Regions from separate parts of the Streptomyces sp. NPDC017991 genome, predicted to be linked through region 1. Evidence: predicted binding sites of a transcription regulator. Region 1 holds the regulator's gene; the other holds the start of a gene.

The links. Region 1 encodes HrcA, which represses chaperone genes, less so after heat shock. Its sites were predicted from a motif close to TTNGCACTCNGNNNNNCNGAGTGCNAA; they were not measured.
Region 2: a site for HrcA is predicted at 4,520-4,546, ahead of groL (chaperonin GroEL). Genes of this name have one in related genera too.

The regions. Positions count from the first base shown of each region.
Region 1 is NZ_JBIRGP010000002.1:292,144-302,476, reverse strand. It holds gene ACH4DZ_RS05935 (SpoIIE family protein phosphatase) at 11-1,822, shown strand; gene hemW (radical SAM family heme chaperone HemW) at 1,925-3,157, shown strand; gene ACH4DZ_RS05925 (DUF3097 domain-containing protein) at 3,340-4,143, opposite strand; gene ACH4DZ_RS05920 (MBL fold metallo-hydrolase) at 4,214-4,996, opposite strand; gene hrcA (heat-inducible transcriptional repressor HrcA) at 5,255-6,271, shown strand; gene dnaJ (molecular chaperone DnaJ) at 6,272-7,411, shown strand; gene ACH4DZ_RS05905 (nitronate monooxygenase) at 7,521-8,606, shown strand; gene ACH4DZ_RS05900 (16S rRNA (uracil(1498)-N(3))-methyltransferase) at 8,603-9,346, shown strand; gene ACH4DZ_RS05895 (hypothetical protein) at 9,816-10,333, shown strand, end outside.
Region 2 is NZ_JBIRGP010000009.1:136,091-146,423, forward strand. It holds gene ACH4DZ_RS25995 (trehalose-6-phosphate synthase) at 1-422, opposite strand, end outside; gene ACH4DZ_RS26000 (glucosyl-3-phosphoglycerate synthase) at 601-1,548, opposite strand; SAM riboswitch class I at 1,748-1,905, shown strand; gene thrC (threonine synthase) at 1,921-3,249, shown strand; gene ACH4DZ_RS26010 (MoaD/ThiS family protein) at 3,360-3,635, shown strand; gene ACH4DZ_RS26015 (cold-shock protein) at 4,111-4,317, shown strand; gene groL (chaperonin GroEL) at 4,672-6,300, shown strand; gene ACH4DZ_RS26025 (NADH:flavin oxidoreductase) at 6,496-7,656, shown strand; gene ACH4DZ_RS26030 (NmrA family NAD(P)-binding protein) at 7,808-8,743, opposite strand; gene ACH4DZ_RS26035 (TetR/AcrR family transcriptional regulator) at 8,854-9,432, shown strand; gene ACH4DZ_RS26040 (subtype B tannase) at 9,665-10,333, shown strand, end outside.

The DNA.
Region 1 (10,333 bases):
AGCCCCCGCGCTGGCAACCGAGCCGGGAGCCGAGCCGGGCCCCGAGTCCGGAGCCGAGCCGGGACCCGCGTCGGAAGCCGTGTCGGCCGCCGGGCTGGGGGAGGTGGCGGTGCCCGGCATCGTGGCGGGCGTTGCGCCGGGGCTTGCGTCGGGGCTTGCGTCGGGTGAACCGCCGGGGGCCGGCGTCGGGGACGGGAAGGCGGCGCCGTACGTGCCCGGCCGGAGTGCCCTCGTCATAGAGGTGTCCGACCATCACCCCGAGCGGGTCGTGCGCGACGACAGTGCCGGGCGGCAGTACGACGCCGTCGAGTACGGCCGAGGTCTGCGGCTCGTCTCCGCGCTCTCCGACGCCTGGGGCATCACCTACCGCACCGGCACGAAGACCGTGTGGGCGCGGCTCCCCGCGGACACGGTCCCGACCGCCGAGGCGGCGGAGACCTACGAGGGCGAACACGCGCTGCGGCGCGGGCGGCGGGCCGCCGAGATCCTCGCCCCCGCACCCCGGCGCACCGTGCAGGACCAGGACTGGCTCAACCGCGGCGCCCTCTCCTTCCTCGCCGAGGCCTCCGACCTCCTGGGCGGACAGCTCGACGAGGACCTGGTCGCGGCCCTCACCGGACAGCTGGTCGTGCCGCGGCTCGCCGACTGGTGCGCGGTGTGGCTGGAGGACGAGGCGCCGGGCCGCTCCGACGGAGGCCTCGTCGGCGGACCGCGCCTCGCCCGCGTCTGGCACGGCAGCGAGAACCGCATGGAGGAGCTGCGCCGGCTCCTGGAGAAGGACCCGCCCGAACTGCCCGAGTCGGCGCGCTCCGGACCCGTACCGATGCGCTGGCCCGCCGAGGCCCTGGGCGCCAAGGCGGAGAACGGCTCGGCCCTCGCGTTCCGGCTGATCGCGGGCGGCAGACCGCTCGGCGCCCTCGTCATCGGACGGGCCGGACAGGACCCCTTCCCGGACGAGATCACCGGGCTCGTCGAGGACCTCGGCCGCCGCGTCGCGCTGGCCATCGGAGCGGCCCGCCAGTACGCCCGCCAGGCCACCATCAGCCGCGTACTGCAGCGCGGCCTGCTGCCCGGCGCGGTCGCCGAGATCCCCGGGGTGCGCAGCGCCCTCGTCTACGAGCCCTGCGACAAGGGCGGACCGAGCGGCGACTTCTACGACCTCTTCCCCGCCGGCGACGGACGCTGGTGCTTCGCCCTCGGCGACGTCCAGGGCAAAGGGCCCGAGGCGGCCGTCGTCATCGGCCTCGCCCGGCCCTGGCTGCGGCTGCTGGCCCGCGAGGGATACGCGGTGCCGGACGTCCTGGACCGGCTCAACCAACTGCTCCTCGACGACGCCACCGAGACCGCGGACGCGGCGGCCCGCGCCCTCGTGGCGGCCGGCGGCCAGGGCCTCGCCGACGAGGGCCCGCAGAACCGGTTTCTCTCTCTCCTCTACGGCGAGCTCGTCCCCGTCGAGGGCGGGGTGCGCTGCACCGTGGCCTCCGCCGGACACCCGCTGCCGCTGCTCCTTGAGCCCTCCGGGGAAGTCCGCGAGGTGGCCCGGCCGCAGACCCTCCTCGGGGTCTTCGAGGACGCCAGCTACCGCTGCGAAACCTTCGAGCTGTGCCCCGGCGACAGCATCCTGTGCGTCACGGACGGTGTGACGGAGCGGCGCAACGGACATCGGCAGTTCGACGACGAGGAGGGGCTCGCCGCCGCGCTCAACGGCTGCGCGGGACTGAACGCCGATCTGATCGCCGAGCGCATCCGGCGACTCGTGCACGAGTTCGGCGGAAAGCCGCCGGAGGACGACCTGGCCCTGCTGGTGCTGCAGGCGGAGTAGGCGGAGCGGAGTAGGTGGCGTAGGCGGGCAGGGCCGCGTAACCCTGCGTACGGGTACATCCGTGCGTACGGGCACGTCCGCGCGTGCGGGACAATGGAGGACATGCCTTCCGCACTTCCCGACGGCGAGCCCGTCCCCGACGACGGGGCGCTGCCCGCGCACGCCCTGGCCGACGCGGCCGACCGCCCGCTCGGGTTCTATCTGCACGTCCCGTACTGCGCGACGCGCTGCGGCTACTGCGACTTCAACACGTACACGGCGACGGAGCTGCGCGGCTCGGGGGGCGTGCTGGCCTCCCGTGACAACTACGCCTCGACCCTGATCGACGAGGTCCGCCTCGCCCGCAAGGTCCTCGGCGACGACCCGCGGCCCGTCCGCACGGTCTTCGTCGGCGGCGGTACGCCCACACTGCTGGCCGCCGGCGATCTCGTACGGATGCTGGGGGCCGTCCGGGACGAGTTCGGGCTCGCGGACGACGCGGAGATCACCACGGAGGCGAATCCGGAGTCGGTGGACCCCGAGTACCTGGCCACGCTCAGGGCCGGCGGGTTCAACCGGATCTCCTTCGGCATGCAGAGCGCGCGCAAGCATGTGCTGCAGATCCTCGACCGCACCCACACCCCCGGCCGGCCCGAGGCGTGCGTCGCCGAGGCCCGCGCGGCCGGCTTCGACCATGTGAACCTCGACCTCATCTACGGCACACCCGGCGAGAGCGACGACGACTGGCGGGCCTCGCTCGACGCGGCGATCGGCGCCGGGCCCGACCATGTGTCCGCGTACGCGCTGATCGTCGAGGAGGGGACGCAGCTCGCTCGGCGCATCCGGCGCGGCGAGGTGCCGATGACCGACGACGACGTCCACGCGGACCGCTACCTGATGGCCGAGGATCGTCTGTCGCAGGCGGGGTTCTCCTGGTATGAGGTCTCCAACTGGGCCACCTCGGAGGCCGGGCGGTGCCTCCACAACGAGCTGTACTGGCGAGGGGCCGACTGGTGGGGGGCCGGGCCCGGCGCGCACAGTCATGTGGGCGGGGTGCGGTGGTGGAACGTCAAGCATCCCGGGGCGTACGCGGGGGCCCTGGCGGGTGGGCGGTCGCCCGGGGCGGGGCGTGAGCTGTTGTCCGAGGAGGACCGGCGGGTCGAGCGGATCCTGTTGGAGCTGCGGTTGCTGTCGGGGTGTCCGTTGTCGCTGCTGCGGGCGGAGGGGCTCGCGGCGGCCGCGCGTGCGGTGGGGGAGGGGCTGCTTCAGGCCGGTCCTTATGGGGAGGGGCGGGCCGTGCTCACCCTCCGGGGGCGGTTGTTGGCGGACGGGGTGGTCCGGGACCTGGTGGACTAGGGCCGTTTCCTCGCCCCCGCCGCCCCTACCCTCCCCCATCGTCCACGCATGGGGGCTGCGCCCCCTCGCCCCCCGTGTCGCGCTGCGCGCTCGTCCTCAAACGCCGGACGGGCTGAAACGGATTCAGCCCGTCCGGCGTTTGAGGACCGGGGGTTCGGGGGCAGCGCCCCCGAGGGACGTCTCTACTCCGGGGTCGTGACGAAGTCGATCAGTTCCTCCACCCGGCCCAGGAGTTCCGGCTGGAGGTCCCGGTACGAGTGGACCGAGTCGAGGATCCGCTGCCACGCGGCCCCCGTGTTCTCCGGCCAGCCGAGCGAGCGGCAGACGCCGGTCTTCCAGTCCTGCCCGCGCGGTACCCGGGGCCAGCCGGGAATGCCGACGGACGCCGGTTTCACCGCCTCCCAGACGTCGATGTACGGGTGGCCCACGACCAGCGCGTACTCGCTCGTCACGGCCTCCGCGATACGCGACTCCTTCGTGCCGGGGACCAGGTGGTCCACCAGGACCCCGAGCCGCGCGTCCGGCCCGGGAGCGAACTCGTCGACGATGGCGGGCAGGTCGTCGACGCCCTCCAGGTACTCGACGACGACGCCCTCGATGCGGAGGTCGTCGCCCCACACCCGCTCCACCAGCTCGGCGTCGTGGCGGCCCTCGACGTAGATGCGTCCCGCGCGGGCCACCCGGGCCCGCGCACCCGGCACGGCGACCGACCCCGACGCCGTGCGCGTAGGGCGTACCGGCGCGGCGGACGGGCGTACGAGGGTCACCACGCGCCCCTCAAGGAGGAAGCCGCGCGGCTCCAGCGGGAACACCCGGTGCTTGCCGAAGCGGTCCTCCAGCGTCACCGTCCCCGCCTCGCAGCGGATCACGGCACCGCAGAACCCGGTCCCGGGCTCCTCGACCACGAGCCCGGGATCCGCCGCGACCTCGGGCACGGGCTTGGGCTTCTTCCACGGAGGGGTCAGATCCGCTGAGTACTGGCGCATTCGGATGACGATAGGAGAAGCCCGGTCCCGGCAGGTACACCGACACCCCCTCGGCAGGCCCGAACACCGTTCACGGCACGTCGAAGCGCCGGGCCAGCGCCTCCCGTTGGGCCCGTACGAACGCCGCGTCCACCACCGCCCCGTGCCCGGGCACGTACAGCGCGTCCTCGCCCCCGAGGGCCAGCAGGCGGTCCAGCGCGGCGGGCCAGTGGGAGGGCACGGCGTCCGGCCCGGCCTGGGGTTCGCCGGACTCCTCGACGAGGTCGCCGCAGAAGACGATCTCCGGGGAGCCGGGCCCGGCCACCAGGACCGCGAGGTCGTGGCCCGTGTGCCCCGGCCCCACGTTCGCCAGCAGGACCTGCCGGCCGCCACCCAGGTCGAGCGTCCACTCGCCGGAGACGAGATGCCGGGGCCAGACCAGGAGATCCGCCGCCTCGGCCGCCTCCCCGGGATCGGCGCCGTTGCGCACGGCGTCCGCGAGCAGTTCCTCCCGGCCGTCGCCGAGAACCCTCCCCCAGTCTCGGCTTCGCCCGACCGGGGGGACCCCCGTGGCGCCCACCGCGCCGAACACCTCGGCCCCCGCGAACGCCGCCGCCCCGAAGACATGGTCGAAGTGCGGATGCGTGAGCGCGAGGTGCGTGACGCGCCCGCCCCCGAGCAACCGCCGCGCCCGCGTGCGCAGCCACGCGCCCTCCCGCACGCTCGATCCCGCGTCGATCATGAGTGCCGCGTCCTCGCCGGCCACGAGCCCGGCCGTGCAGTCCCACCCCGGGAGGCGGCAACGCCCCACGGACGGGGACAGCTCCTCCCAGCCGGATCCGTCGCGTCCGGACTCCTCCCACATCACGTCCATGCGCCGACGCTAACCCCGTCGGCTGCGCCTGCATGTTCCCGACAGAGCGGGACACCCTCGTACACGTCGCCTGTCCGATGTGCCCGGCGTCACGACATCGCAGGCCCGCCCTTGCCCAGGCCGCACCCACCGGCCGTACACTTGGCGCGGGGATGCTGGCACTCGCGCGCACTGAGTGCCAGGCGAGGCCACCGAAGACGACTGATGACGACCGACGACGACCGATGACCGCGCGGAAGACCACGGGAGGTGTGCGCGATGCTCAGTGAACGCAGGCTCGAAGTGCTGCGCGCCATCGTCCAGGACTACGTGGGCACGGAGGAGCCGGTCGGCTCGAAGGCGCTCACGGAGCGCCACCGGCTGGGTGTGTCACCGGCGACCGTCCGCAACGACATGGCGGTCCTGGAGGACGAGGGGTACATCGCGCAGCCGCACACCAGTGCGGGGCGCATCCCCACGGACAAGGGATACCGCCTCTTCGTCGACAAGCTCGCGGGCGTCAAGCCGATGACCGCGCCCGAGCGGCGGGCGATCCACCACTTCCTGGACGGCGCCGTCGACCTCGACGACGTCGTGGGGCGGACCGTGCGGCTCCTCGCGCAGCTCACCCGGCAGGTGGCCGTCGTCCAGTACCCCTCACTCACCCGCTCGACCGTGCGTCACGTGGAGCTCCTGTCGCTGGCCCCGGCCCGCGTCATGCTCGTACTGATCACGGACACCGGGCGCGTCGAGCAGCGCATGGTGGACTGCCCGGCCCCCTTCGGGGAGGTCTCGCTGGCGGATCTGCGCGCGCGGCTCAACAGCCGGATCACGGGGCGCCGTTTCGCGGATGTGCCTCAACTGGTGCAGGATCTCCCCGACGCCTTCGAGGCGGAGGACCGGGGGACGGTCGTGACAGTGCTCTCCACCCTCATGGAGACTCTTGTCGAGGAGACCGAGGAGCGGTTGATGATCGGCGGCACCGCCAACCTGACGCGCTTCGGACATGATTTTCCCCTCACCATCCGTCCGGTGCTGGAAGCGTTGGAGGAGCAGGTCGTGCTCCTCAAACTGCTGGGTGAGGTCAACGATTCGGGCATGGCCGTACGGATCGGTCACGAGAACGCCCATGAGGGACTCAACTCCACTTCTGTGGTGTCGGTCGGCTACGGTTCGGGCGGCGAAGCAGTCGCCAAACTCGGCGTGGTCGGACCGACGCGCATGGATTACCCCGGAACGATGGGAGCGGTACGAGCGGTGGCACGGTACGTAGGACAGATCCTGGCGGAGTCGTAAGTGGCCACGGACTACTACGCCGTACTCGGCGTGCGCCGCGACGCGTCCCAGGACGAGATCAAGAAGGCATTCCGGCGGCTCGCCCGCGAGCTGCACCCGGACGTCAATCCCGATCCGAAGACGCAAGAGCGCTTCAAGGAGATCAACGCCGCGTACGAGGTGTTGTCGGACCCGCAGAAGAAGCAGGTCTACGACCTCGGCGGCGACCCGCTGTCCCAGGCGGGCGGCGGTGGCGCCGGTGGCTTCGGCGCGGGCGGCTTCGGCAACTTCTCGGACATCATGGACGCGTTCTTCGGTACGGCGTCGCAGCGTGGCCCCCGGTCCCGCACGCGGCGCGGCCAGGACGCGATGATCCGGCTGGAGATAGAGCTCGACGAGGCGGCCTTCGGCACGACGAAGGACATCCAGGTCGACACGGCCGTCGTCTGCACCACCTGCAGCGGTGAGGGCGCGGCCCCCGGCACCTCCGCGCAGACCTGTGACATGTGTCGCGGTCGCGGCGAGGTGTCCCAGGTCACGCGGTCCTTCCTGGGGCAGGTCATGACGTCCCGGCCGTGTCCGCAGTGCCAGGGCTTCGGGACGGTCGTTCCGACGCCGTGCCCCGAGTGCGCGGGCGACGGACGGGTGCGCTCGCGCCGGACCCTGACCGTGAAGATCCCCGCCGGTGTCGACAACGGCACCCGGATCCAGCTCGCGGGCGAGGGCGAGGTCGGCCCCGGTGGCGGCCCCGCCGGCGACCTGTACGTGGAGATCCACGAGCTGCCGCACAACATGTTCCAGCGGCGCGGCGACGACCTGCACTGCACGGTCACCATCCCGATGACCGCGGCGGCGCTCGGCACCAAGGTCCCGCTGGAGACGCTCGACGGGCTCGAAGAGGTCGACATCCGCCCCGGAACGCAGTCCGGGCAGTCGATCCCCAAACACGGGCGCGGGATCACCCATCTGCGGGGCGGCGGGCGCGGCGACCTCATCGTGCACGTCGAGGTCATGACGCCCACGAAGCTCGATCCCGAGATGGAGCGGGTCCTGCGGGAGCTGGCTCAGCTGCGGGGCGAGGAGCGGCCCACCGGGCAGTTCCAGCCCGGTCAGCAGGGCTTGTTCTCCCGGCTGAAGGACGCCTTCAACGGCCGTACCTGACAGGTGGACCGCTGGTGACCGCCGGGCGCGCCGCAGGATGATTCCTGTGGCTTATGCCCGGCGGACGGCCGGATTCGGACTTGTACGGAGGACGTGACAACATGCCGTCATGTCCTCCGCGCTGACCGATCTTTTCCCCCTCCCGATCGTGCAGGCCCCGATGGCGGGCGGCGTCTCCGTGCCGCAGCTCGCCGCGGCCGTGTCCGAGGCCGGGGGGCTCGGTTTTCTCGCCGCCGGCTACAAGACGGCCGACGGCATGTACCAGGACATCAAGCAGCTGCGCGGGGCCACGAGCCGGCCGTTCGGCGTGAACCTGTTCATGCCCCAGCCCGAGTACGCGGACCGGTCGGCCGTCGAGGTGTACGCCCACCAGCTCGCCGGTGAGTCCTCCTGGTACGAGACCGAACTGGGCGACCCCGACAGCGGACGCGACGACGGCTACGACGCCAAGCTCGCCGTCCTTCTCGACAACCCGGTGCCGGTCGTCTCCTTCCACTTCGGCTGTCCCACCCGCGACGTCCTGGACTCCCTGAGCCGGGCCGGCACGCTCACCCTGGTCACCGCGACCACCGCCGAGGAGGCGCAGGCCGTGCAGTGGGCGGGCGCCGACGCGGTGATCGTGCAGGGCGTCGAGGCCGGCGGCCACCAGGGCACCCACCGCGACAACCCCGAGGCGGACGGCTCCGGCATCGGACTCCTGTCGCTCGTCGCACTGGTCCGCGAGACCGTGCAGATCCCGATCATCGCGGCCGGCGGCATCATGCGCGGCAGCCAGATCGCCGCCGCGCTCGCCGCCGGCGCGAGCGCCGCCCAGCTGGGCACGGCCTTCCTCGCCACCCCCGAGTCCGGCGCCAACGCCCTGCACAAGCAGGCGCTGACCAACCCCCTCTTCGTCCGTACGCAGCTGACGCGGGCGTTCTCCGGCAGGCCCGCGCGAGGGCTGATGAACCGCTTCATGCGCGAGCACGGGCCGTACGCGCCCGCCGCCTATCCCGAGGTGCACCACCTCACCTCCGCGCTGCGCAAGGCTGCCGCCAAGGCGGGGGACGCGCAGGGCATGGCGCTGTGGGCGGGACAGGGGCACCGGCTCGCCCGCGAACTGCCCGCCGGGCAACTGGTGGAGGTGCTCGCGGCCGAACTCGCCGCGGCCAGGACAGCGTTGTCGGCCGAGCAGGGCGGGGGCGCCGGGCGATGACCGCGCCGGTGTTCGTGGTGGACGAGGTGCCCGGCGGGCCCGAGTTCGTGCTCGACGGGCCCGAGGGGCGGCACGCCGTCTCCGTGAAACGGCTGCGCACCGGTGAGGACGTGGTCCTCACCGACGGGCTCGGCCACTGGGCCGAAGGAGTCGTCAAGACGGCCGAGGGCAAGGACCGGCTCGTCGTGGCGGACCTCCACGTGCACGAGGAGCCGCCGCCCGCCCCGCGCATCACCGTCGTACAGGCGCTCCCCAAAGGTGATCGCGGTGAACTCGCCGTCGAGACCATGTCGGAGACCGGCGTCGACGCGATCGTCCCCTGGGCGGCGTCCCGTTGCATCACGCAGTGGAAGGGCGAGCGCGGGCTGAAGGCGCTGGCGAAGTGGCGGGCCACCGCGCGCGAGGCCGGCAAGCAGTCGCGGCGGGTGCGGTTCGCGGAGGTCGCGGACGCGATGACGACCAAGCAGGTTGCCGCGTTTCTCGCCAAAGCGGAGTTCGCGGCGGTGCTGCACGAGGATCGGCTGTACCCGGGGTTGCCGCTCGCGACAGTCGAACTCCCTTCCGAGGGGGAGATCGTGCTGGTCGTCGGGCCCGAAGGGGGCGTGTCCCCCGAGGAGTTGTCGATGTTCACCGGGGCCGGGGCGAAGGTGTGCCGACTGGGGCGAAGCGTGTTGCGGACGTCCACGGCGGGGACCGCGGCGGGTGCGCTGCTGCTGGGCCGGACGGGGCGCTGGTCGTAGCGCCGGCTTCGTCCGCGCGTTCGGTGGGGGTGGCCGTACGGGATCGCGCAGTTCCCCGCGCCCCTAGGTGCCTGGGCTTGTCCCGGCGTTTGAGGAGCAGGGAGTTGAGGGCCGGCGCACAGGACTGCGCAGTTCCCCGCGCCCCTGGGGGGCCTGGGCTCGTCCGGCGTTTGAGGAGCAGGGAGTCGAGGGTCGGCGCACAGGATTGCGCAGTTCCCCGCGCCCCTGGGGGACTGGGGGCGCGGGGAACTGCGCGATCGGCCCCACTGGCCCGCAGACGACAGCGAACGGTCAGGTCGGCTCTCCAGGGGCGCGGGGAACTGCGCGAACGGCCCCCACCGGCCCGCAGACGACTCACTTAGCCCGGCCGGCGTTTGAGGACGAGGGGTTCGGGGGCTGGCCCCCGAGGGGGTGAGCGTGGCCGCATGGGGTCTACCGCGCGAGGGCGACCAGTGGCACGCTGCCGTGCATGGTGGCACTGAGGCGTATACGGCACCGCGGCCCGGCGATCGGCCTGGCCGCCGTCTCGGCCGTGTTCGCGCTGGTCGCGTGTGAACCGGGCGACGGCCTGAACACCGCGGCCGTCGCGATCACCACCGACCAGAAGGGCACGAGCGAGCTGGAGAAGCGGGGCGTCGACGTGCGCTGGCTCACCTGCACCGCCGCGTACGGCGAGAAGAGCGCGTCCACACCCTCGGCGACCGTGCGCAACGTGGCGTCCGTCGACTGCGTGGGCGAGACCGGCGACGGGCAGGACATCAGCATCAAGGGCCAGGTGACGCAGGAGGTCAACGGCACCTGCGTACGCGGCGATCTCACCTCCACGGTGGGCGGCAAGGAGGTGTTCCGGGCGAACGTCCTCGGCAACTGCCGGGCGAACACACCGCCCGTCGACAACCGGACGACTCCGCCCGCCGGCCAGCCCGGGGCGACCGTCACCGTCACCCGCACCGTGACCGTGTATCCGAACCCGAGTTGCTCCTGCAT
Region 2 (10,333 bases), on a different contig from region 1:
TCCGCCGCCTCCTCGGCCAGCGCCTCGGCGAAGGCCTGGTTGTACGTCTCGTAGGCCGCCCACTGGCGCCGGAACTCCGCGTCGAAGACGGGTTCCAGGGGGGTCTGGTAGAGCATGTGGTGGACGAACCACAGCGCGGAGTTCGCGATGCCGTTGTACGCGGCGGCGTGGGTGTCGGCGTCGATGTCGAGCATCCGGACGCCCTCCTCGCCCACGCCGCGCCGGACGGCCTCGCGGTCGCCGTCGCCGAGGGCCGAGCAGACCCACAGGGCGCCGGCGTCGGGGCCGATCGCGGAGAGGCCCGACACGAGTCCGCCTCCGCCGCGCTTGGCCGTGAGCTCGCCGGACTCGTCCTTCGTGTACGAGACCGGGCCGCGGTTGGACGCGACGAGGACGGGGTGATTGCCGTGGGTGGGAGCCATGACTCGAAATCTAGCCGCAGGTCCATCCGCTCAAACGTTCCCACCGGCCGTGGAGGGAGGTCGCGGGTCAACCCGAAGACAAAAGATTGCGCCGTTCCCCGCGCCCCCAATAGGGGCGCGGGGAACGGCGCGATCGGTTACGACGGCCCGCAGCCGACGGTCAGGCTGTCGCGGAGCGTTACGCCGCGCGGCGCGACACGTACTCGCGGATCTCGGACATCGGTGGACGTTCCTCCATGTCCACCGAGTGCGTCCGCGGCTCGAACCCGTGTTCCCCCCGCACGAACTGCGTCAGCGACGGCCGGATCATGTGTCCGCGCGCGAGCCGAAGCTGAGCCGTGCGGTAGATCGCCGCCGACATCCGCCCGAGCGCCTGCCCGTCCTGGTGCCGGTGCCTCCGCACGCCCACGTCGACCTGCGCGAGGGCGTCGAGACCGACCAGGTGCAGCGCGTCGACCAGCATGCCCAGCTCCACGCCGTACCCGACGGGGAACGGAAGCCGTTCGAGGAGCGAGCGGCGGGCCGCGTACTCCCCGCCCAGCGGCTGGACGAACCCGGCCAGCTGCGGCCAGTGCATGTTGAGCAGCGGCCGGGCCATGAGTTCCGTGACCCGGCCCCCCTGACCCGCGGCGGACCCCAGCGGGCGGTCGTACATCGCCTTGACGAGGTCGACCCCAGGATCCGTGAGCAGCGGACCGACGATCCCGGAGACGAAGTCCGCCGAGAACTCCTTCAGGTCCGCGTCGACGAAGGCCACGATGTCCCCGCGGGTGACGAGCAGCGAGCGCCACAGCACCTCGCCCTTGCCGGGTACGGCCGGGATACGGGGCAGGATCTCGTCCCGGTGCACGACACGCGCGCCCGCGGCGGCGGCGACCTCGGAGGTGCGGTCCGTCGAGCCCGAGTCGATCACCACGATCTCGTCGACGAGCGGCACCCTCGCGGTCATCAGCGCGCGGCGGATCTCGGCGACGATCTCGCCGACGGTCTCCTCCTCGTTCAGCGCGGGCAGTACGACACTGACCGTGGAGCCCGTGGACCGCTTCGCGGCGATCAGCTTCTTGAGCGGGCGGTCCTCGACGGACCAGGAGCGCGTGCTCAGCCAGCGCTCGACGTCTTCCAGCACGTGCGGCTCTCCCTTGCGTTCATCGGGATGCGTGCGTCCCGCCGCGACGGAGACCGGTGTGACGGTCATCTCGCGGTTCGGACGGCTCTCTCCACCATCCATGCCGTCGGTTACAGTCTTGAACAACGCTGATGACCATCGCATGTCGGGGGTCGTTGCGTGTACAACCGAAATCACGTGCAGGACCACAACTGAATACCGCTCATCCAGAGGGGCAGAGGGATACGGCCCGTTGAAGCCCCGGCAACCCTCCAGCCGGTCTCGTCCTGATCATCGCCGATCAGTGTCGCGAGGCTCCCGGCTCGGGAAGGTGCCAAATCCGTCTCATGGCGAAGTGCGTCGTGAGGAAGATGAGGAAAGGGCCTCGCCTCCATGGCTGCGCAGACAGTTGCAAGCACCACGAACTCCACCCCCGCGTCCGCCTCCGCCGCGGACTCCGCGAACGCCGTCGACCTCGGTCCGGCCGCCGCGCTCTCCTGCCGCGAGTGCGGCCACCGCGTACCGCTCGGTCCGGTTTTCGCCTGCGAGGAGTGTTTCGGCCCGCTGGAGATCGCGTACGACTTCTCGGGTTACGACACCGAGGAGCTCCGCAAGCGGATCGAGGCGGGTCCCGCGAACATCTGGCGGTACGCGCCGCTGCTGCCCGTCCCCGCAGACGTGGCGGACAAGCCGAACATCAACCCCGGCTGGACCAAGCTCGTCAAGGCCGACAACCTGGCGCGTGAGCTGGGCGTCGACGCCGGCAAGCTCTTCGTCAAGGACGACTCCGGCAACCCGACGCACTCCTTCAAGGACCGCGTCGTCGCCCAGGCGCTGGAGGCCGCGCGCGCCTTCGGCTTCACCACGCTCTCCTGCTCCTCCACCGGCAACCTCGCGGGCGCGGTGGGCGCCGCCGCCGCGCGGGCCGGCTTCCGTTCCTGCGTGTTCATCCCGCACGACCTGGAGCAGGGCAAGGTCGTCATGGCCGCGGTCTACGGCGGCGAGCTCGTCGGCATCGAGGGCAACTACGACGACGTGAACCGCTTCTGTTCCGAGCTGATCGGCGACCCGGCCGGCGAGGGCTGGGGTTTCGTCAACGTCAACCTGCGGCCGTACTACGCGGAGGGCTCCAAGACCCTGGCGTACGAGATCTGTGAGCAGCTCGGCTGGCGGCTGCCGGACCAGCTGGTCGTGCCGATCGCCTCCGGTTCGCAGCTGACGAAGATCGACAAGGGCCTGAAGGAGCTGATCCAGCTCGGTCTCGTCGAGGACAAGCCGTACAAGATCTTCGGCGCGCAGGCCGAGGGCTGTTCGCCGGTGTCCGTCGCCTACAAGGCCGGGCACGACGTCGTACGCCCGCAGAAGCCGAACACGATCGCGAAGTCGCTCGCGATCGGGAACCCGGCGGACGGGCCGTACGTGCTCGACATCGCCCGCCGGACGGGCGGGGCCGTGGAGGACGTGAACGACGACCAGGTCGTCGACGCGATCAAGCTGCTGGCGCGGACCGAGGGAATCTTCGCGGAGACCGCCGGCGGGGTGACGGTGGGGGTGGCGAAGAAGCTGATCGAAGCCGGTCTGCTGGACCCGAGCCTGACGACCGTCGTCCTCAACACGGGGGACGGTCTGAAGACGCTGGACGCCGTTGCCTCCGACACGGGGCTGACCGCGACCATCCGGCCGAGTCTTGACTCGTTCCGTGAGGCCGGGCTCGGGTCTTAGCCGTTGTCAGTCACCTGCGGGCCGGCAGTGGCCGGTCGCGCCCCGCGGCGGAGCCGCGATGTCACCGACCCGCGCCCTATCGGGCGCTACGCACCCGACCGGAGGTCTCCGTGAGCGTCAACGTCCGTATCCCCACCATCCTGCGTACCTACACAAGTGGTCAGGCCGAAGTGGCCGCCGAAGGGGCGACCCTCGCCGAGGTCATCGCCGATCTGGAGAAGAACCACACCGGTATCGCGGCCCGTGTCCTGGACGACCAGGGCAAGCTGCGGCGGTTCGTCAACGTGTACGTGAACGACGACGACGTCCGCTTCGAGCAGGGTCTTGAGACGGCCACGCCGGACGGCGTCGGGGTCTCGATCATCCCGGCGGTCGCCGGAGGCTGAGCGCCCCGTCCGGAGCCCGCCCGGTGCCCCGTTCGGCGGCGCTGATCATTACCCTCGGTAATGTCGAACACGCAGAGTTCATCGAATTGCCCTCTCCGCGCCCGAAGCGGAGGGGGCAATTCTGTATGGTTGAGCGCGGTACAGTTGGGGAAGCTGCCTCGCTTCGCAAGGTCGGCGCATATGAGTTCGCGCCCGGGGCCCGACAAGAAGCAGCCAAAGTAACCGGTACTTTTGAGCCGTTTATGGCGTTTACCGGGCCCGACTTGCCCTGGATCTGCGTAAATCCTTCACATATTTCCGATCAGCCGTGCCCGGAATTCTCGTCGGATTGACCTGTTGCAGACGGCAGTTGGACGGATACATTCAGCCGCGGTCGACGCGTTCCGGCGCACACCCCCAACCGTTGGGGGGTGAGGTCTGACCCGGATCCGCGAAGTGCGGGTCTGTGCAAGGGCCAGTAATAGGGGAGTTAGGCATGGCTCAGGGCACCGTCAAATGGTTCAACGCGGAGAAGGGGTACGGCTTCATCGCGGTCGACGGTGGTGCGGATGTATTCGTCCACTACAGCGCGATTCAGATGGACGGCTACCGCACCCTGGAAGAGGGTCAGCGGGTCGATTTTGAGATCTCGCAAGGCCAGAAGGGGCCGCAGGCGGACATGGTCCGGCTGGCGACCGGCTGAAGCACGCGCCGACTTACTGCGACGTTCTTCTTCCGAAGGGCTCGTACCTCCCGGGTACGGGCCCTTCGGCATGTCCGGTGCCGGCCGCGGGTCGGCGGGGGGCGCCTCAAGGTCATCGGGCGCCCCCGCCTCGCACCCCCTCCCACCTGCGGATCATTGAGAGGCGCTTGCACTCGCATGGGTCGAGTGCTAATCATTGGCGTTAGCACTCTGATGGTGAGAGTGACAACGAGGACCGGGTCAGTGAGGCCCGCAGGCCGGGTGGGGCAAGGAACCACGAGGTCTGCAGGCCGTCCGTCGCGGGCGCAGGCGCGGTCCTGGAGATTCCACCCCAGTCCGGGAGGACCACTTCACATGGCCAAGATCATCGCGTTCGACGAGGAGGCACGGCGCGGTCTCGAGCGCGGGATGAACCAGCTCGCCGACGCCGTCAAGGTAACCCTTGGCCCCAAGGGTCGTAACGTCGTCCTAGAGAAGAAGTGGGGCGCCCCCACGATCACCAACGATGGTGTTTCCATCGCCAAGGAGATCGAGCTTGAGGACCCGTACGAGAAGATCGGCGCAGAGCTGGTCAAGGAAGTCGCCAAGAAGACGGACGACGTCGCCGGCGACGGAACGACCACGGCGACCGTGCTCGCCCAGGCGCTGGTCCGCGAGGGTCTGCGCAACGTAGCCGCCGGCGCCAACCCGATGGCTCTCAAGCGCGGTATCGAGAAGGCCGTCGAGGCCGTCTCCGGTGCCCTTCTTGAGCAGGCCAAGGATGTCGAGACCAAGGAGCAGATCGCTTCCACGGCCTCCATCTCCGCCGCCGACACCCAGATCGGCGAGCTCATCGCCGAGGCGATGGACAAGGTCGGCAAGGAAGGCGTCATCACCGTCGAGGAGTCCCAGACCTTCGGTCTTGAGCTTGAGCTCACCGAGGGTATGCGCTTCGACAAGGGCTACATCTCGGCGTACTTCGCCACCGACATGGAGCGTATGGAGGCCGTCCTCGACGACCCGTACATCCTGATCGCCAACTCGAAGATCGCCAACGTCAAGGACCTGCTCCCGCTCCTTGAGAAGGTCATGCAGGGCGGCAAGCCGCTGCTGATCATCGCTGAGGACGTCGAGGGCGAGGCTCTGTCGACGCTGGTCGTCAACAAGATCCGTGGCACCTTCAAGTCCGTCGCCGTCAAGGCTCCGGGCTTCGGCGACCGCCGCAAGGCCATGCTCGGCGACATCGCCATCCTCACGGGCGGCGAGGTCATCTCCGAGGAGGTCGGCCTGAAGCTGGAGAACGCGGGTCTGGACCTGCTGGGCCGTGCCCGCAAGGTCGTCATCACCAAGGACGAGACCACGATCGTGGACGGCTCCGGCTCCGCCGACCAGGTCCAGGGCCGGGTCAACCAGATCCGCGCCGAGATCGAGAACTCGGACTCGGACTACGACCGCGAGAAGCTCCAGGAGCGCCTGGCGAAGCTGGCCGGCGGCGTGGCCGTCATCAAGGCCGGTGCCGCCACCGAGGTCGAGCTCAAGGAGCGCAAGCACCGCATCGAGGACGCCGTTCGCAACGCGAAGGCGGCCGTCGAGGAGGGCATCGTCGCCGGTGGTGGCGTGGCTCTGCTCCAGGCTTCCTCGGTGTTCGAGAAGCTTGAGCTCACGGGTGACGAGGCGACCGGCGCGAACGCCGTGAAGCTCGCCCTGGAGGCCCCGCTCAAGCAGATCGCCGTCAACGGTGGTCTTGAGGGTGGCGTCATCGTCGAGAAGGTCCGCAACCTGCCCGTCGGTCACGGCCTCAACGCCGCGACCGGTGAGTACGTGGACATGATCGCCGAGGGCATCATCGACCCGGCGAAGGTCACGCGCTCTGCCCTGCAGAACGCCGCCTCCATCGCCGCGCTGTTCCTCACCACCGAGGCCGTCATCGCCGACAAGCCGGAGAAGGCTTCGGCCGGCGCCGGCGCCGGCGGCGGCATGCCGGGCGGTGACATGGACTTCTGAGCCCCGGCTCAGTAGTTCTTCGCAGCCACGCGAGAGTTCTTCGCAGCACGCGAACGAGGGCGGCATCCCGGAAACGGGGTGCCGCCCTCGGGCGTGTCCGGGGTCACAGAGGTGGGTGTCGGAGCGCAGGAATGCCGCGATCGCCGAGATGGTTGAGCCGGGGAGTGATTCATGCGCATGCACATACCCAGTGGGATGTGCAATCCCCTCCCCCCCACGAGGAGCCCCCACGTGACTGTCGCCCCCTCCGCCTCCCGCGCCGCCGAGGTTCTTTCCCGGCCCGTCGCCCTCAACGGCCTGACCGTTCCGAACCGGATCGCGATGGCGCCGATGACCCGGCAGTTCTCACCGGGCGGGGTTCCGGGGGAGGACGTGGCGTCGTACTACGCCCGCCGTGCCGCCGCCGGTGTCGGTCTGATCGTCACCGAGGGCACGTACGTGGACCACGAGTCGGCCGGGAACAGCGACCGGGTGCCGCGGTTCCACGGGGAGGAGCAGCTCGCCGGGTGGGCGAAGGTCGCCGCGGACGTGCACGCGGCGGGCGGGACGATCATGCCGCAGCTCTGGCACATCGGCATGGTGCGCTCCGCCGGGGATCAGCCGTTCACGGACGCGCCCGCGGTCGGCCCCTCCGGCCTGCGCCTCGACGGCACCGCCGGCCAGGGCAAGGAGATGACCCGGGCCGACCTCGACGACGTCATCCAGGCCTTCGCCGACGCCGCTGCCGCCGCTGAGCGCATCGGCTTCGACGGGGTCGAACTGCACGGCGCGCACGGCTACCTGCTCGATCAGTTCCTGTGGGCGGGCACCAACCGCCGCACGGACGGGTACGGCGGTGACCCCGTCGCCCGTACGAAGTTCGCCGCGGAGATCGTGGCCGCGGTGCGGGCGGTCGTCTCGCCGGACTTCCCCGTCCTCTTCCGCTACTCGCAGTGGAAGCAGGACGTCTACAAGGCGCGCCTGGCGGAGACCCCGGCGGAGCTCGGTTCCCTGTTGGAGCCCCTCGCCGCGGCCGGCGTGGACGCCTTCCACGCGTCGACGCGCCGCTACTGGCTGCCGGAGTTCGACGGCTCCGACCTGAACCTGGCCGGCTGGACGAAGAAGCTCACCGGCAGGCCCGTCATCACCGTCGGCTCGGTCGGCCTCGACGGGGACTTCCTCAAGGGCTTCCGTGGCGAGGGCGCGCCGGTCAAGGGCATCGACGACCTGCTCGACCGGCTGGAGAACGAGGAGTTCGACATGATCGCGGTCGGCCGCGCGCTGCTCCAGGACCCGGAGTGGGCCGTGAAGGTGCTGGGCGGGCGGTTCGGTGAACTGGAGGCGTTCAACGCGTCGGCGCTGCGCTCGCTCAGCTGATTTCGGGTGGGCGCGCGCATTCGGCTGCGGGCCGGTGGGGGTTGGCCCACGGGATTGCGCAGTTCCCCGCGCCCCTAGGTATCCAGAGGCGCGGGTAACTGCGCAGCGGGGGGGGGCGGGGGCGGAGCCCCAGGCGGTGACGGAAGCGAGGTCAGGGCTTCGGGGACAGGTGCTGGGTTGTCCACTTCTCGAAGGAGGTCAGTTCGATGCCGAGGTCCCTGGCGTACTGGGGGCGGCCGGGCTGGCCGACCACGTTCAACCGCTCGTGCGAGGCGCCCATCGGCGGCATGCCCGCGGCCAGTGCCTCCTCCTCCGTCATGTCCGGCGCGGGCAGACGCACGCCGAGCGCCCCGGAGAGGATCTCGGCGATCCGCGCCATCGACAGGTAGTCGCTGGCCAGTTCCAGCTCGACGCGGTCGAACCGTTCCGGTGCGGCGACGGCCGCTGCCGCCGCCGTACCGACGTCGTCCACCGCGGCGAGGGACAGGCGGGTGGTGGGCTTGAGCACGCTCACGATGCCGCCCTCGACGCCGCGCGGGAACAGGAACCGCATCGAGGGGAGGAAGTTCTCCATGAAGAAGCCCGGCTTGAGCAACGTCCAGCGGGGGAAGCCGGCCTCGCGGAGCCGGTCCTGGATCGCCCGCTTCGCCTCCAGCGTGGCCGCCGTCGACGCCCACCGGCCCTCCGCCCAGCCGGGGTCCTGGGTGTGCTGACCGGCACCGCTGACGGAGGTGTGCACGAACTGCGGCACACCGGCCGCCCTGGCGCCCTCGATGAGGTTGACGCCCTGCCTCACCTCCCCGTCGAAGTCGAAGCCGTCCTCTGTGATGCCGGGCATCTGTACGGAGAAGACCGCGCGGACGCCTTCCGAGGCGCGGGCCACGGAGTCGCGGTCGTGGAGGTCGCCGGTGACCAGCTCCGCGCCGAGCGCCTCGACGGCCTTGGCGCGGGTCGTGGCCGGGTCGCGTACCAGCGCCCGTACGGGCACGCCCGCCGTGAGCAGGGCGCGGGCGGTTGCCCCGCCCTGTCTGCCGGTGGCGCCCGTGACCAGGACGGGTGCGGGGTCTGAGCCGGTGTTCTTGGGCATGCGAGTGCTCCTCCGAGGTGCTGACGCAGCAAAACGGCGGGGCCCGCCGTTTCCTCTTCACCTAAGATATGGCGGGGCCCGCCGTTTGACAAAGCACGAGGTGAGATCCGATGCCCGATCGTCAGCGCGCCGATGCCAGGCGCAACTACGCGCGCATCCTCGCGGTGGCCGAGGAAGAGGTCGCCGCGCGCGGGGCGGATGCGTCCCTGGAGCAGATCGCGCGCACCGCGGGGGTCGGGTCGGCCACGGTTCGCCGGCACTTCCCGACGCGTCGCGCGCTGCTGGAAGCGGTCTCGCGGACGCGGATCGAGGCACTCTGCGTGCGCGCCGAGGAGCTGACGGATCAGGGCGACAGCAGGGATGCCCTGCTGGAGTGGATGGGTGAAGTCGTCGCCTACTGCGTCTCCGCGCGGGGGCTGGCCGCCGCGCTGACGTACGACGGGTCTCCGGCCGACCCGGTGCACGACAACTCGTGCTCGCGGTCGTTGGAGGAGGCGGGGGGCCCGCTGCTCCGACGTGCCGTGCGGGACGGCGCGGTGGCGGCGGGCGTCACCGTCGCCGACCTGATCACGCTCGCTGTCGGCGTCGTGCTGGCAACGGAACACCACCGGGACCCGGCGGCGGAGGCGGACCGGTTGTTCCGGCTGGCGGTGGTGGGGCTGAGTCCGCCGCGTGGGGGCGCGGGCTGAGGTCGCCGGGCGGGGGTGGCGGCGCGGGCCGGGCAGGTTCGCGCCAAAATTGCTGACAATTTTGTGGGCGATTCGCTCGGTATGGCGGCGGACCAGGCAGGACGTGGGTGTTCGGGCCGGTGGCCGATTCCCTGTGCTGTCGCCGAAGGGGGAGGGGAAGTCCTCGGAAACGGCTGGTGCACTGGGTGCTTCGAGCCGTGCTTGAGGACAGGATCGACGACAGGAGACGGACGTGAAGCGCAGAGCAGCGGTCATGGGACTTACCGCGGCGACCGTGGGGACGGCGGCCGGGTTCGGTTCCGGGGCGCGGGCCGCCACGCAGGACCGGCGGGGCGTCACGCGGGACCGGCAGGGTGTCACGCAGGACCGGCGGGCCGGGACCGGAGCGGGGGCGGGGGCTCCGGTGGATCTGGTCTTCGATCCGGACGCCTACGCCGAATCCACCCTCACCATCAAGGACACCGGCGGCGTCGCCCACGAGGTCGCGTACCGCTTCTACAAGGTCGCCTCCTACGTGGCCAAGCCGGTCGACGCGGCCTACCAGTCCCTCAACGTCAGCGTGCCGGTGAGGATCGACGGCACGACCGTCGACGCCACGGGCGCGCCCATCCTCCTCGCCAACGGCATCGGCGGGTACATGCCGTCGTCCGTGGCGAACAACACCGGGATCGTCGCGTCCGGGATGGGCGGCGGAACCAGCCGCCAGGCGCTCGCGCTCGCCGCCGGGTACGTCGTCGTGGAGCCCGGCGCCCGCGGTCGTACGCTCGTCGACGCCTCGGGGGTCCACTACGGCACGGCGCCGGCCGTCATCGTCGACCTGAAGGCCGCCGTGCGGTACCTGAAGTTCAACAGGGGCCGCGTCCCGGGCGACGTACGGCGGATCGTCTCGTCCGGGGTCAGC